2 regions of the Streptosporangium sp. CA-115845 genome follow, and region 2 is predicted to be linked to the other one. Evidence: riboswitches for the same ligand, from Rfam matches in the RefSeq annotation. Region 2 holds a riboswitch; the other holds the start of a gene.
What was found. Region 2 has a riboswitch for glycine ahead of gcvT (glycine cleavage system aminomethyltransferase GcvT). Riboswitches for the same ligand answer to the same signal wherever they lie in the genome.
Positions count from the first base shown of each region.

Region 1: another riboswitch for glycine. It lies ahead of gcvP (aminomethyl-transferring glycine dehydrogenase); the one in region 2 lies ahead of gcvT (glycine cleavage system aminomethyltransferase GcvT).

Region 1 is NZ_CP191988.1:4,268,184-4,275,351, forward strand. Features, by position in the region: gene ACQP0P_RS21705 (sugar phosphate nucleotidyltransferase) at 1-2,439, shown strand, start outside; gene ACQP0P_RS21710 (FHA domain-containing protein) at 2,667-3,179, shown strand; gene ftsR (transcriptional regulator FtsR) at 3,206-3,856, shown strand; gene ACQP0P_RS21720 (bifunctional nuclease family protein) at 3,936-4,406, shown strand; gene ACQP0P_RS21725 (MerR family transcriptional regulator) at 4,551-5,171, shown strand; glycine riboswitch at 5,187-5,279, shown strand; gene gcvP (aminomethyl-transferring glycine dehydrogenase) at 5,462-7,168, shown strand, end outside.
Region 2 is NZ_CP191988.1:1,923,461-1,930,628, reverse strand. Features, by position in the region: gene ACQP0P_RS11125 (3-oxoacyl-ACP reductase) at 1-645, shown strand, start outside; gene ACQP0P_RS11120 (gamma-glutamyl-gamma-aminobutyrate hydrolase family protein) at 785-1,480, shown strand; gene ACQP0P_RS11115 (FtsX-like permease family protein) at 1,520-4,300, opposite strand; gene ACQP0P_RS11110 (ABC transporter ATP-binding protein) at 4,297-5,007, opposite strand; gene ACQP0P_RS11105 (PadR family transcriptional regulator) at 5,073-5,660, shown strand; glycine riboswitch at 5,731-5,829, shown strand; glycine riboswitch at 5,832-5,916, shown strand; gene gcvT (glycine cleavage system aminomethyltransferase GcvT) at 5,957-7,048, shown strand; gene gcvH (glycine cleavage system protein GcvH) at 7,045-7,168, shown strand, end outside.

The sequences.
Region 1 (7,168 bases), 2.3 Mb from region 2:
CCCAAGCCCCTCCTGCCCGTGATCAATCGGCCGATCATGGAGCACGTGCTGCGCCTCCTGAAACGGCACGGTTTCACCGAGACGGTGGTCACCGTGCAGTTCCTGGCGGCCCTGGTCCGCAACTACTTCGGCGACGGCGACGAACTCGGCATGAGCCTGTACTACGCCACCGAGGACACACCGCTCGGCACCGCGGGCAGCGTCAAGAACGCCGCGGACCGGCTGCGCGACGACCGCTTCCTGGTCATCTCCGGCGACGCGCTGACGGACATCGACCTGACGGACATGATCCGCTTCCACCGCGAGAACGGCGCGATGGTCACGATCGGGCTCAAGCGTGTGCCCAACCCGCTGGAGTTCGGCATCGTCATCGTCGACGACCAGGGGCGGGTGGAGCGCTTCCTGGAGAAGCCCACCTGGGGCCAGGTCTTCTCCGACACCGTCAACACCGGCATCTACGTGATGGAGCCCGAGGTCCTCGACGAGATCGCGGCGGGAGAGTCCGTCGACTGGTCGGGAGACGTGTTCCCCCGGCTGCTGGAGCGCGGAGCCCCGCTGTACGGCTACGTGGCCGACGGCTACTGGGAGGACGTCGGCACCCACGAGAGCTACCTTAAGGCCCAGGCCGACGTCCTGTCGGGCCGGGTCAAGGTCGACATCGACGCCTTCGAGGTCTCGCCGGGCGTCTGGGTGGCCGAGGGAGCCTCGGTCGACACCGACGCCATCCTCAAGGGCCCGCTCTACGTCGGCGACTACGCCAAGGTCGAGGCGGGGGCCGAGCTGCGCGAGTACACCGTGCTGGGCAGCAACGCGGTGGTCAGGGAGGGGGCCTTCCTGCACCGCGCGGTCGTCCACGACAACGTCTACATCGGGCCCAGCGCCCACCTGCGCGGCTGTGTGATCGGCAAGAACACCGACCTGATGACCGCGGCCAGGGTCGAGGAGGGTGCCGTCATCGGCGACGAGTGCATCATCGAGGCCGAGGCGTACATCTCCTCCGGCGTCAAGATCTACCCGTTCAAGACCATCGAGGCCGGGGCGGTGATCAACAACAGCGTCATCTGGGAGCCGCGAGCCCAGCGCAACCTGTTCGGCCCCCGTGGGGTCTCGGGGCTGGTCAACGTGGAGATCACCCCCGAGCTGTGCGTGCGGCTCGCCAGCGCCTACGCCACCACCCTGAAGAAGGGCGCCTCGGTCATCACCTCCCGCGACTCCTCCCGCGCGGCGCGGGCACTGAAGCGGGCCGTGATCAGCGCCCTCAACGCCAGCGCGATCAACGTGCTCGACCTGGAGGCCTCCCCGCTCCCCGTGGCACGCTTCCACACCGCCAGGGAGAACGCGGTAGGCGGCATCGCGCTGCGCACCACCCCCGGCGACCCGCAGAGCGTCGACATCGTCTTCATGGACGAGCACGGCGCGGACCTGTCGCCGCCGGCCCAGCGCAGGCTGGACCGGGTCTTCTCCCGGCAGGAGTTCCGCCGCGCCTTCCCCGGCGAGATCGCCGAGCTGAGCTTCCCCGCCAGGGCGGTGGAGGACTACACGCACGAGCTGCTACGCCTGGTCGACATCGACGGGGTCCGCGACGCCGACATGAAGGTCGTGGTCGACTGCGCGGGAGGCACCTCCTCGCTGGTGCTGCCCAGCCTGCTCGGCCGGGTCGGGGTGGACGTGCTGACCGTCAACAACCGGCTGGACGACGCCTCGCCCACCGAGACCCTCGCCGAGCGCCGCCGCGACCTGCAGCGCCTGTCAGAGCTCGTCAGCTCCTCCAGGGCGGCCTTCGGCGTGCGCTTCGACCCGGTGGGGGAGCGGGTCGCGCTGGTGGACGAGATGGGCCAGCTGATCAGCGAGGAGCGCGCCCTGCTGGTGGTGCTCGACCTGGTCGCGGCCGAGCGCCGCGGCGGCAGGGTGGCACTGCCGGTCACCACCACCCGGGTGGCCGAACAGGTCTGCAGGTTCCACGGGGTCCAGGCCGAGTGGACGTCCACCGCGATCGACGCGCTCACCGCCGCCGCCAGGGGGCCGGAGATGATCTTCGCGGCCGACGGGCGCGGTGGTTTCATCGTGCCCGAGTTCGGCCCCACGGTGGACGGCCTGGCGGTGTTCCTGCGCCTGCTCGGACTGGTCGCCAGGACCCGGCTCTCGCTCAGCCAGATCGACGCCAGGATACCCGAGGCCAAGCTGCTGCGCCGTACCGTGCCGACTCCGTGGGCGGCCAAGGGGGCGGTGATGCGCTCGGTCATCGAGGCCGCCGAGCACCACCGTATCGACACCACCGACGGGGTGCGGGTCGTCGCGGAGGACGGCAGCTGGACCCTGGTGCTGCCCGACCCGACCGAGGCGGTGACCCACCTGTGGGCCGAGGGGTTCGACGTCGACTCCGCCCAGACCCTGATCGAGCGCTGGGCGCGGGTGGTGGAGGAGGCCGCCGGTGGTTGAGGCGGCCCGCACGACAAATACCGCGCGGCGCCATGGACCAGGGGCAGCGTCCCCTGTAACTTTGTCACCGACCGTACCCGCGGTTCAGCGTCAACCTTGACCTTCGCGCCTCATCACTGTATGTTGCGGCATTCGCAGTCTGAGAAAACACTTGAGAAGCGAAGAAGCGAGGCGCGCATCACTGAGCACCGTTGCCGCGTCTTCGCGGTAGGAGGCCGAGCCGATCGATGCCGAGCGTCTACTGCACGCAGTGCGGTCATGCCAATCCTGAGGATGCCCGTTTCTGTTCACGATGCGGGTCGCCGCTTACCAGGTCCGACACACCCGGAGACAGCACATCGACGATCTCCCTCTCCGGGATCGAGGCCTACGAGGCGGAGACCGGTGAGACGCTTCTCGCCGAGCGGCAGGCCGTTGAGCAGTTGCCCGCCGGCACCGCGTTGCTGGTCGCGATGCGCGGCCCCAACGCAGGCAGCCGGTTCCTGCTCGACAGCGACCTCACCACCGTGGGCCGCCACCCCGAGAGCGACATCTTCCTCGACGACATCACGGTCTCGCGCCGTCACGTGGAGTTCTACCGGCGCGGCGGCGGTGTCTTCACGGTCCGCGACGTCGGTAGCCTGAACGGCACGTACGTCAATCGTGAGCGCATCGAGGAGGTCCCGCTGTACGGCGGGGACGAGGTACAGATCGGCAAGTTCCGCCTCGTCTTCCTCACCCGCGGCGCCGCTGGAGGATGATGAGCTCGCAGGCCGCTCGTGCGCACATGAGCATCGGGGAGGTGCTCGCTCTCCTGCAGGGCGAGTTCCCCGATGTCAGCATCTCCAAGATTCGCTTCCTGGAGGGCGAGGGGCTGATCGAGCCGGAGCGCAGTCCCTCCGGCTATCGCAAGTTCACCTACGCCGACGTCGAGCGGCTCCGCTACATCCTCAGCGAGCAGCGTGATCGCTACCTGCCGCTGCGCGTGATCAAGGACCATCTGGAGGCGGCCGACCGCGAGGAGCGCCCGGCGGCCCGGCCGCGCGCCGTCCCCGACGACGCGCCCCCCGAGGTCCGCCTCACCCGCGAGGAGTTCCTCGCCGCCGCCGAGCTCGACGAGGAGACCCTCACGGAGCTGGAGGACTACGGTCTGCTGGCCGCCGTGGCCCGCTACTACGACGCCGAGGCACTGGTCGTGGCCCGCAGTGTGGGCGCCCTGGCCGCCTTCGGCCTGCGTGCCCGCCACCTGCGGGCGGTCAAGGCCGCCGCGGAACGCGAGGCGGGGCTGGTGGAACAGGCCGTCGCCCCGCTGCTGCGCCGTCGCGGTCCCGGCGCGATCGACCAGGCGGACGAGACGGCGAGGGAGATCTCCGGTCTCCTGCTGGAATTGCACGCCTCGTTGCTGCGTTCCGGAGTCCGTGGGGCACTGGGCCGGTGAGAGCCTGACCAGGCACTCGTACCCCCACGAGTGTTACGTTGAACAAACCGGTCGGAATCCAGCGAAGACGGAGCAGCCCGTGTTGCAGATGGAGGTCGTGGGCGTTCGAGTTGAAATGCCCTCCAACCAGCCGATCGTCCTGCTGAAAGAGACGCATGGGGAGCGTTACCTACCTATCTGGATCGGCATGACGGAAGCCACGGCGATCGCCATGGCCCAGGCCGAGGAACCACCACCCCGGCCACTTACCCATGACCTGTTCCGGGACGTGCTCGAAGGGCTCGGAGTCAGGTTGAACACTGTCAACATCGTCGCCTTACGTGACGGCATCTTCTTCGCGGATCTCGTGTTCTCCAACGGGGTCGAGGTGAGCGCGCGTCCTTCCGACTCGATCGCCTTGGCACTTCGCACCGGCGCACGTATCTTCGCGAGTGAGGACGTGGTACAGGAGGCAGGGGTGATCATCCCTGACGACCAGGAGGACGAGGTGGAGAAGTTCAGGGAGTTCCTTGACACGATCACGCCCGAGGACTTCGGCCGCGCGGGGTAGGAATTTCGGTGCATTTACGCTTCACGACGCGCCGGGTGGGGTCGTTGACTGGACTTGGCCCCAGTCCTACGGTGCAAGTGAAACCTGCGGTCGTGCGTAAACCCCCAGATCAGGCCGTGGGATGAGAGAAAGCCGGAGGTCCGCGTGGCGGTCAGCAGCGGCGAGGGTAGAAACGCCGACCAGGATGACCCGGAACGGCGCCAGTCGGCACGTCAGCGCGCGGGTGAAGAGGGTCTGCTGTTCGACGGGCAACCGGTGAAAGTGCCCGCCGACATCGGCTACAGGGGGCCGACGGCCTGCTCGGCGGCAGGAATCACCTACCGGCAACTCGACTACTGGGCACGTACCGGCCTGGTCGAGCCCACCGTGAGAGCCGCCCACGGCTCCGGCTCCCAGCGGCTGTACGGCTTCCGTGACATTCTGGTCCTCAAGGTTGTCAAGCGCCTTCTCGACACCGGTGTCTCCCTCCAGCAGATCCGCATCGCCGTGCAGCACCTACGGGAGCGTGGCGTCAACGACCTGGCCCAGATCACGCTGATGAGCGACGGGGTGAGCGTCTACGAGTGCACCTCGCCCGACGAGGTCATCGACCTGCTCCAGGGCGGCCAGGGAGTCTTCGGTATCGCGCTGGGACGGGTGTGGCAGGAGGTGGAGGGCTCTCTCGCGGATCTTCCCGGCGAACGCGCGGAGTCGGGCGGGGGCCCTTTAGGCGATCATCAGGCCGATGAGTTGGCCCGTCGTCGCAGAGCACGACGAACCGGGTAAACTCGGACTCGCCACTGACCCTGTGCGGGAGAGACCCCGACCGCGATCGGGGCGCCGAAGGAGCAACCTCCCCGGAATCTCTCAGGCACCCTGTACCGCACGGACGAGGCAACTCTGGAAAGCAGGCGCGCCCGCCAGGTGCGTCTCACCGACGGTGCAAACCTCCCGGCAAGGGCAGGTGAAGCTCTCAGGTAGCGACCACGTCGTGATGACAGTCGTGATGACAGAGGGGGAGAACCGGCATACGCCCGCGCCCAGCACCGGTCTCCACCCCGCCCGAGAGGCTTCTCATGACCGATCTGTCATCGCTCAGCGAACTCGCCCCTCCGCCGTTCGCGACCCGTCACATCGGGCCCGACGACGCCGACCAGACCCGCATGCTGGAGGCGGTCGGATTCGCCTCCGTCGCCGACCTGGTCGCGGTGGCCGTGCCCGAGGCGATCCGCTCCTTCGCCCGGCTGGGTCTGCCCCCGGCGGCAGGGGAGTCCGAGGCCCTCGCCGAGCTGCGGGTCCTCGCCGGACGCAACACCGTGCTCACCTCGATGATCGGCCTGGGCTACCACGACACGATCACCCCGGGTGTCATCCGCCGCAACCTCCTGGAGAACCCCGGCTGGTACACCGCGTACACGCCCTACCAGCCGGAGATCTCCCAGGGCCGGCTGGAGGCCCTGATCAACTTCCAGACCGTCGTCTCCGACCTGACCGCCCTCGACGTCGCAGGGGCCTCCCTGCTGGACGAGGCCACCGCCGCGGCCGAGGCGATGACCCTGGCCCGCCGCGCGGGCCGCACCTCGTCGAAGGTGTTCGTGGTCGACGCCGACGCGCTGCCGCAGACCAAGGCGGTGTTGCGCACCCGCGCCGAGCCGCTCGGCATCGAGCTGGTCGAGAGCGACTTCACCGGAGGGCTCCCCGACTGCTTCGGCGTGCTCGTGCAGTACCCCGGCGCCAGCGGCAGGATTCGCGACTTCCGCGCCATCGCCGACGCCGCCCACGCGCGCGGTGCCCAGGTGGTCGCCGCCGCCGACCTGCTCGCCCTCACCCTCCTGGCCGCGCCGGGCGAGCTCGGCGCCGACATCGCGGTCGGCTCCTCGCAGCGCTTCGGCGTCCCCCTCGGCTTCGGCGGTCCGCACGCCGCCTACATGGCGGTCCGTGACGGCCTCCAGCGCCAGCTGCCCGGCCGCCTGGTCGGCGTCTCCCAGGATGTCGAGGGACGTCCCGCCTACCGGCTCGCGCTGCAGACCCGCGAGCAGCACATCCGCCGCGAGAAGGCCACCAGCAACATCTGCACCGCGCAGGTGCTGCTCGCCGTGATCGCCGGCATGTACGCCGTCTACCATGGCCCCGAGGGGCTGCGCAGGATCGGCCGCCGCATCCACCGGCACGCCGTCGTGCTCGCCGAGGGGCTGCGCCAGGGCGGCGTCGAGGTGGTCCACGACACCTTCTTCGACACCGTGCTCGCCCGTGTGCCCGGGCATGCCGCCGGAGTCGTCGCCGCGGCCCGGGAGAACGGCGTCAACCTGCGCCTGGTCGACGCCGACCACGTGGGCGTCACCTGCGACGAGAGGACCGAGGTCCTCCATCTGGAGCAGGTCCTGGCCGCCTTCGAGGTCAGCGGCACCGTGCTGGCCGACCTGGACGCCGCCGCGCACGACGCGCTGCCCGGCGCGCTGGCGCGGGTCGGCGACTACCTCACCCACCCGGTCTTCCACCGCCACCGCTCCGAGACGGCCATGCTGCGCTACCTGCGCAGGCTCCAGGACAAGGACGTCGCGCTGGACCGGTCGATGATCCCGCTGGGCTCCTGCACCATGAAGCTCAACGCGACCACCGAGATGGAGCCGATCACCTGGCCGGAGTTCGCCGGGCTGCATCCGTACGCGCCGGAGGACCAGGCGGCGGGCTACGCCGAGCTGATAGGGGAGCTGGAGCGCTGGCTGGCCGAGGTCACCGGTTATGACGCCGTGTCGATCCAGCCGAACGCCGGCTCCCAGGGC
Region 2 (7,168 bases):
ACGACCGGTGCGGCGGCCGCGGCCGAGGTCGGCGGCCTGTTCGTGAAGGCCGACGTGACCAGCGAGGACGACGTCGTCCGGATGTTCCAGACCGCGTTCGACAGCTACGGCAGCGTGGACATCGCGTTCAACAACGCGGGCATCTCACCGCCGGAGGACGACTCGATCCTGGAGACCGGCCTCGACGCCTGGCGCCGGGTCCAGGAGGTCAACCTCACCTCCGTCTACCTGTGCTGCAAGCACGCCATCCCGTACATGCGGCGGCAGGGCAAGGGGTCGATCATCAACACCGCGTCGTTCGTGGCCGTGATGGGCTCGGCGACCAGCCAGATCTCCTACACCGCCTCCAAGGGCGGGGTGCTGGCGATGTCGCGCGAACTGGGCGTGCAGTTCGCCCGCGAGGGCATCCGGGTCAACGCGCTCTGCCCCGGCCCGGTCAACACCCCGCTGCTGCAGGAGCTGTTCGCCAAGGACCCCGAGCGGGCACAGCGCCGCCTGGTGCACATCCCGATCGGCCGCTTCGCCGAGGCGACCGAGATCGCCGCCGCGGTGGCGTTCCTCGCCTCGGACGACGCGAGCTTCATCACCGGCTCGGAGTTCCTGGTGGACGGCGGCATCTCGGGCGCCTACGTCACGCCACTCTGACCGCTCCCCGCCATCTCCGCTCCCGCCACCTTCGCGACCGGCGGTGGCGGGATTTGCCCGGGCCATACCCTGGCCCCGATAACGTGCGAGGACGTGGGCGGATGTCCCATGTCCCCGGCGTCCGCGTGAGAAAGAGACCATGTCCCGTCCCGTCATCGGCATCACCTGCTACGTCGAGCCCGCGAGGTTCACCGTCTGGGAGACGACCACCGCGCTGCTGCCGTACGACTACGTCGACCACGTGGCCCGCGCGGGCGGGCAGCCGGTGATCCTGCCACCCGCGGGCGACCCCGCGGCGCTCGTGGAGCGCCTGGACGGGCTGATCCTGGCCGGCGGCGGGGACGTCGGCCCGGAGCGGTACGGGCAGGAGCCGCACGAGCGGACCGGCTACGTCCGGCCGTTCCGCGACGACGCCGAACTGGGACTGGTCCGGGCGACGCTGGAGCGGGACCTGCCCTTCCTCGGCATCTGCAGGGGCATGCAGATCCTGAACGTCGCCCTCGGCGGCGGCCTCCACCAGCACCTGCCCGACGTGGTGGGCCACCAGGGGCACGCCCCGGCCCCCGGCAGCTACGGCAGGATGCCGGTGCGGCTCGCCCCCGGCAGCCTGACCTCGAAGGTCTTCGGGACCGAGACCGTGGACGTGGCCCACTACCACCACCAGGCCGTCGACCTGCTCGCCGAGGGCCTGACCGTGACCGCCCACGCCGAGGACGGCACGGTGGAGGCCGTGGAGGTGGAGGATCACCCGTTCGCCCTCGCCGTCCAGTGGCATCCCGAGACCGACGACGAGCCGGCCCTGTTCGAGGCGCTGGTCCGGCACGCCCGCCGCTGAGCGGCCCGCTCACCGTGGGGCGGAGCACCGGAGCCGGGCTCATTCCCGCGTGAGGATCAGGGCCAGCGGGAGCCGCTGCACCAGCAGGGCGGGAACAGCGGAGGCCAGGGCCGCGAGCGTGACGGCCACCACCGCCGCGACCGCCGCTCCCACGACCACCGCACTCGGCAGGTCGCCCGCCAGCGCGAACGCGGCCGTCACCCCGCCCAGGACCCCGGCGAGGGCGCCGAGCAGGCCGATACCGGCCCCCTCCAGGACGATCAGCCGGGCCAGCGAGCCCCCCGACCAGCCCGAGGCGCGCAGCGCGGCCAGTTCGGTGTCGCGCTCCCGTACCCCCAGGTAGAGCACGTCGGCCACGGCCAGCACCGCCAGCCCGAACATCACCGCGACAGCCGCGTAGTCGGCCGGGCGGGCCTGCACCACTATGGCGTCGCCGAGCAGCGAGCCCACCACCCGGCCGCGGAAGCCGTAGGTGACGCCGAGCAGCACCGTCAGCCCGAAGACCGCGGCCGCGAGCGTCGCCGCGCCCAGCAGGGTCCGCCCGGGGGACCTGGTCAACCCGCTCACCGCGAGCCCGGCCACCCCGCGCGGCGAGCGCGCCCTGCGCGGCAGCCGCACGGCCGGCCGCACCGCCTCCGCGGGCGGCACCCGCGAGGCCCGCCAGGCAGGGACCAGGCCCGCCGACAGCGCCAGCATCACCGCCGCCGGGACCGCCAGCCACGCCCGCTGCCCCGGCGGCGCGACCCCTGACCACAGGGCGACAGGCCAGGCCAGCGCGACGGACAGCAGGCCCGCCAGCAGGCCGATGGCGCCGACCTCACAGAGCACGGTCCCGAACAGTTTCGGCCGCGACCAGCCCAGGCAGGCCAGCACGCCGAGCTCGGACCTCCTGGCCCGCACGGTCGCCGCCGCACCGTTGAGCACGAACAACCCGCAGACGGCCAGGACCAGTACGAACAACACGAGCGACTTGCGGTCGGCGGCGTTCAGGATCCGGTAGGCGACGTTCTTGTTCACCCAGTCCTCCCGGAGGGTCAGCGCGGGGCGCCCGAAGGACCCGGCGGGCAGGTCCACCGTCATCGGCGACGGCGACGAGCCGACCGTGATGTCCACCTTCAGTCCGGTGGCCGCCACGATGTCCCTGGCCACCTGACTGATCCGCTCCCGGCTGACCGGATCGGGCCCGGTGACACCGTCGACCCGCACCCGTATGACGCTCAGCGGCGCCCGCGCCGCGGGCCGCCCCTCGGTCCTCTCCGCGATCTCCGCCAGCCACTGCAGGCTGGTGAGAAGCAGGGGCGGCGTCTGGAGGTATCCGGCGACGTTGTCGTTGGGCAGCAGAGCCCGGCCGCCGAGGAGCGCGGCGGTTCGGCCGTCGCCCGGCGTGGCGACCGGTGGGTTGTAGGTCTCCATGGGGAGCCGGGTCAGCTCGCTGAAACCGGGCAGCCTGGCCGGGTCGAACCGTCCGACGACGCGGGACTTGAGGTCCCCGGTGTAGCGTCTGGAGATCGCCCTGCGGTTCAGCGTGCGGAACTGGGTGTCGGATGCCCCGACCGTCGCGCCCGGGAAGTCCTTGGCCACGCCCGCCACCCCCGAGAACCACGGATCCTTCCAGACACCGGACCCGTTCCGCACCGGGAGCGCGGCGAGCTCACGCGCTCCCCGCTGCCGGTACTCGACGGGCCCGGATGCCCAGTACCTCGTCAACGGCACGTAGTGCCCGTCCGACAGGTCCGACCACCGGTCGAGCATCGACTCGTAGACCTGTCCGGCGTCGAGGGTGAGACGCCTGACCTCCTCGCCCCGGTTCGCGGCGAGATAGGGCAGAAGCCTCTTGGCCGGCACGCCCTCGGTGACCTTCTCGGCCGCCTCGGCGGGCAGCCGCCGGATCACGACCTCGTCCCGCTGGTCCGCGTAGGGCACCGAGGCCGCGATCAGCGGGATCTCGTTGGGATCGTCCCTGGCCGCCTTCGCCGTGAGGTAACGTCCCTCGACCATCGCCCCCGCCAACCCGGCCAGCCGGGCCTCGGCATCCGGGTCGACGGCCGCGAGCACGAACGGGAACTCCTGGTAGAGCGGCACGCCCGCCTGGCCGGGCTTCAATCCGTTCCAGAAGTATCCGCCACCGTCGCCCAGACCGGTCCGCGTGGACCAGTAGCCGCGGTCGGGGAGCATCCGCTCGGAGGGGAACGGGCTGGTCCTCGCCGGGTCCTGCGACCAGCCGAGCGAGGTCGCCAACCGGACCCGCCGGCCGCCGGGCAGTTCCTCCTCGGCCGCCTCGACGAACTCTCCCCCGTCCGCGACCTCTGTGAAGTCGAGCGTGACGGGGCGGCGGGTGACGTACTCGTACCGGGGCTGCAGGAACGGGATCCGGGTGAGGCCCCGGTCGGTGACCCGGGTGCGCTCCACGCGCAGCATCGTGCGGTCGCCCTCGTGCAGCAGGTCCGTCACGTCGACCCGGACACCTGCCGTGTGCACGACATGACCGATCATGCCGATCGGGGCGGCGACCTCGACGCCGTTGACCCGCTTGATCCGCTCGTACTGGTCGAAGGTGATCCCCCCGAAGATGCCCGACAGGTAGTTGGCGCGGACCAGCCCCTGCGACCGCTCGATGGCGGTGGCCGAGTTCTCCGGGCGGACCAGGATGTCGTACTGCGCCCGGAAGTTCTCCCCGACGGTGCCGATGATCTCCAGACGCTGGGTCTCGGCGGTGCCGGTCAGCACGGTGAACCCGGTGGCCGCGACCACGATGCCGAGCAGGAGCACCAGTGCCCGGACGAGCCGGTGGCGAAGCTGGGCCCAGACCAGGCGGGTCATCCGAGCCGCCCGATCCGGCCGAGCACGTCCTGGGCGGGCGTCACCCGGTCGTCGCCGGTGATCCGGCCGTCACGCATCCGAACCACCCGGTCGCACGCCGCCGCCACCTCGGGGTTGTGGGTGGCGACCAGCATGGTCATGCCGTACTCCTCCCGCAGGGAGAACAGCAGGTCCACGATCTCCTGGCCGGTGACGCTGTCGAGGTTGCCGGTGGGCTCGTCCGCCAGGAGCAGAGGCGGATGGGCGATCAGCGCCCGGGCGATCGCCACCCGCTGCTGCTGCCCGCCGGAGAGCTCGCCGGGCAGCGCCCGTTCCCGGTCGGCCAGCCCGACCGCGGCCAGCAGTTCCCTGGCGCGGGCCCGGCGGTCGAAGCCCACCCTGCGCGGCAGCACGGGGGCGAGCACGTTGTCCAGCAGGCTCAGCGCCGGGAGCAGGTGGAAGCGCTGGAAGACGAAGCCCACCGCGCGCCGGTGCCGGTCGAGACCCCGGCGCCCGAGATCGTCGACGTGCTTCCCTCCGACGTGGATCTCGCCCCCGTCGGGGAGATCCATCGCACCGACGAGATGGAGGAGCGTGGACTTGCCCGCTCCCGAGGGCCCGGTGAACGCGACCGCCTGACCTGCCTCGACCTCCAGGCCGACCTCGTCGAGCGCCCTGGTGGAGCCGTGGACACGGCTGACGCCTCGCAGGCTGACTTCAACGCTCATGACCGATACATTGTCACAATGTACGAGGGTCCGTGAAGTTCCTATCTTGTGACAATGTAGGAATCATGCCACTTAGCCATGCCGTGCTCACCCTGCTGGCCGACGGGCCCAGCCACGGCTACGAACTCAAGGCCCGGTTCGAGGCGGCGGTCGGCCCCCAGTGGGGCGGCCTCAACATCGGGCACCTGTACCAGATCCTGGACCGGCTGGTCAGGGACGGCCACGTGACCCGCAGCCACGTGACCCAGAGCGACCGCCCGGACAAGACGCTGTACCGGCTGACCGAGAGCGGCGCCGGTGAGCTGCGGGATTGGGCGGGCGCTCCCTGGGTCCGCTCGTCGGGGTTCCGGGACGAACTGTTCCTCAAGCTGCTCGCGGCCACCCGGCTGGGCACGGACGCACTCGGCTCGTTCGTGTCCGCTCAGCGCCAGGCCTACCTCTCGGACCTGGCGGCGCTGACACGCCTGCGCCGCGAACAGGACGACCCTCTGGTGTCCCTGCTCATCGACGCGGCCATCGCGCACACCAGAGCCGACCTGCAGATCGTCGACGGCGCCGAGGAGCGCCTGGCGGCGATGGCCACCGCCGGCGCGGACGTGCACGCCGTAAGGCCCGAGGGCGATGGTCTCCGGGCACTGGGCGAGGGGGCCTGATCCCGGCCGGCAGGCGCGAGGGGATTTCGCTCGGCCGGTGCGGGCGGTTAGGCTGGCCGACGACACCGATGAACCCCGCGCGGGAGAGTGTCCTGACATCCAGGCCAGGACCCCTGAAGGAGCAAGCCCTCCCCGCGAACCTCTCAAGGCAAAGGACCGTGCGGGTAGGTGCCTCTGGAAAGCAGGTCCCACGACCTCGCCGAAGGTGAAAGTCCGGTAAAACCCGGATGAAACTCTCAGGCACCAATGACAGAGGGGGAGGATGATCTCATCTGTCCCTTGTCTGAGGTGCGAACATGTCCCGACCTACGCCGCTGCGCGGCGTGCACGAGTCCCTCGGCGCGACGCTGACCGACTTCGCGGGCTGGCTGATGCCGCTCCGCTACGGCAGCGAGTCCGCCGAGCACAACGCGGTCCGCCAGGCGGCCGGCCTGTTCGACCTCTCCCACATGGGCGAGATCTTCGTGACCGGCCCGCAGGCCGCCGAGGCACTCGACTACGCGCTGGTCGGCCACCTCTCCGCGCTGGCGCCCGGCCGCGCCCGCTACACGATGATCGTCGACGCCGGGGGCCGCGTGCTGGACGACCTGATCGTCTACCGGCTGGCCCCCGAAGAGTTCATGGTCGTCGCCAACGCCTCCAACTACCCCCGGGTGGCCGCCGAGCTGACCGAGCGCGCCAGGGACTTCGACGCCGCGGTGCGGGACCGCTCCGAGGAGTACGCGCTGGTCGCCGTCCAGGGGCCGCGCTCGGTGGAGATCCTGAGCACTCTCACCGACGCCGACCTGGACGGGCTCGGGTACTACGCGGGCCTGCCCGCCGTGGTGGCCGGACACGAGGCCCTCATCGCCCGCACCGGATACACCGGTGAGGATGGCTTCGAGCTGTTCGTCGCGGCCTCGGCGGCGGAACCCCTCTGGACCGCCCTCACCGAGGCGGGCGCGCCGCACGGGCTGGTCCCCGCCGGCCTGTCCGCGCGCGACACCCTCCGCCTGGAGGCGGGCATGCCGCTCTACGGCAACGAACTCTCCGCGGACCTCACTCCGTTCGACGCCGGGCTCGGCCGTGTGGTGAGGTTTGACAAGCCGGGCGACTTCGTCGGCCGGGCCGCCCTCGAACCGCTCAGGGACGTCCCGCCGGCCCGTCGTCTGGTCGGCCTGGTCGCAAGCGGCCGCAGGGTGCCCCGGCACGGGTATCCGGTGGTGGTCGCCGATGACGGCACGGTCGCCGGGGAGGTCACCAGCGGGGCGCCCTCCCAGACACTGGGCAGGCCCATCGCCATGGCCTTCGTGGACAGCGGCCTGTCGTCGGGGCTGGCCGTCGACATCCGGGGCAGCCGCGAGCCGGTCGAAGTCGTCGAACTGCCTTTCTACAGGAGGAAAAAATGAGCAGCATTCCCGAGGACCTGCACTACACCAAGGAACACGAGTGGATCGGCGGCGTCGACGACGGCCTGACCCTCACCGTGGGCATCACCGCCTACGCCGCCGAGGCGCTGGGCGACGTGG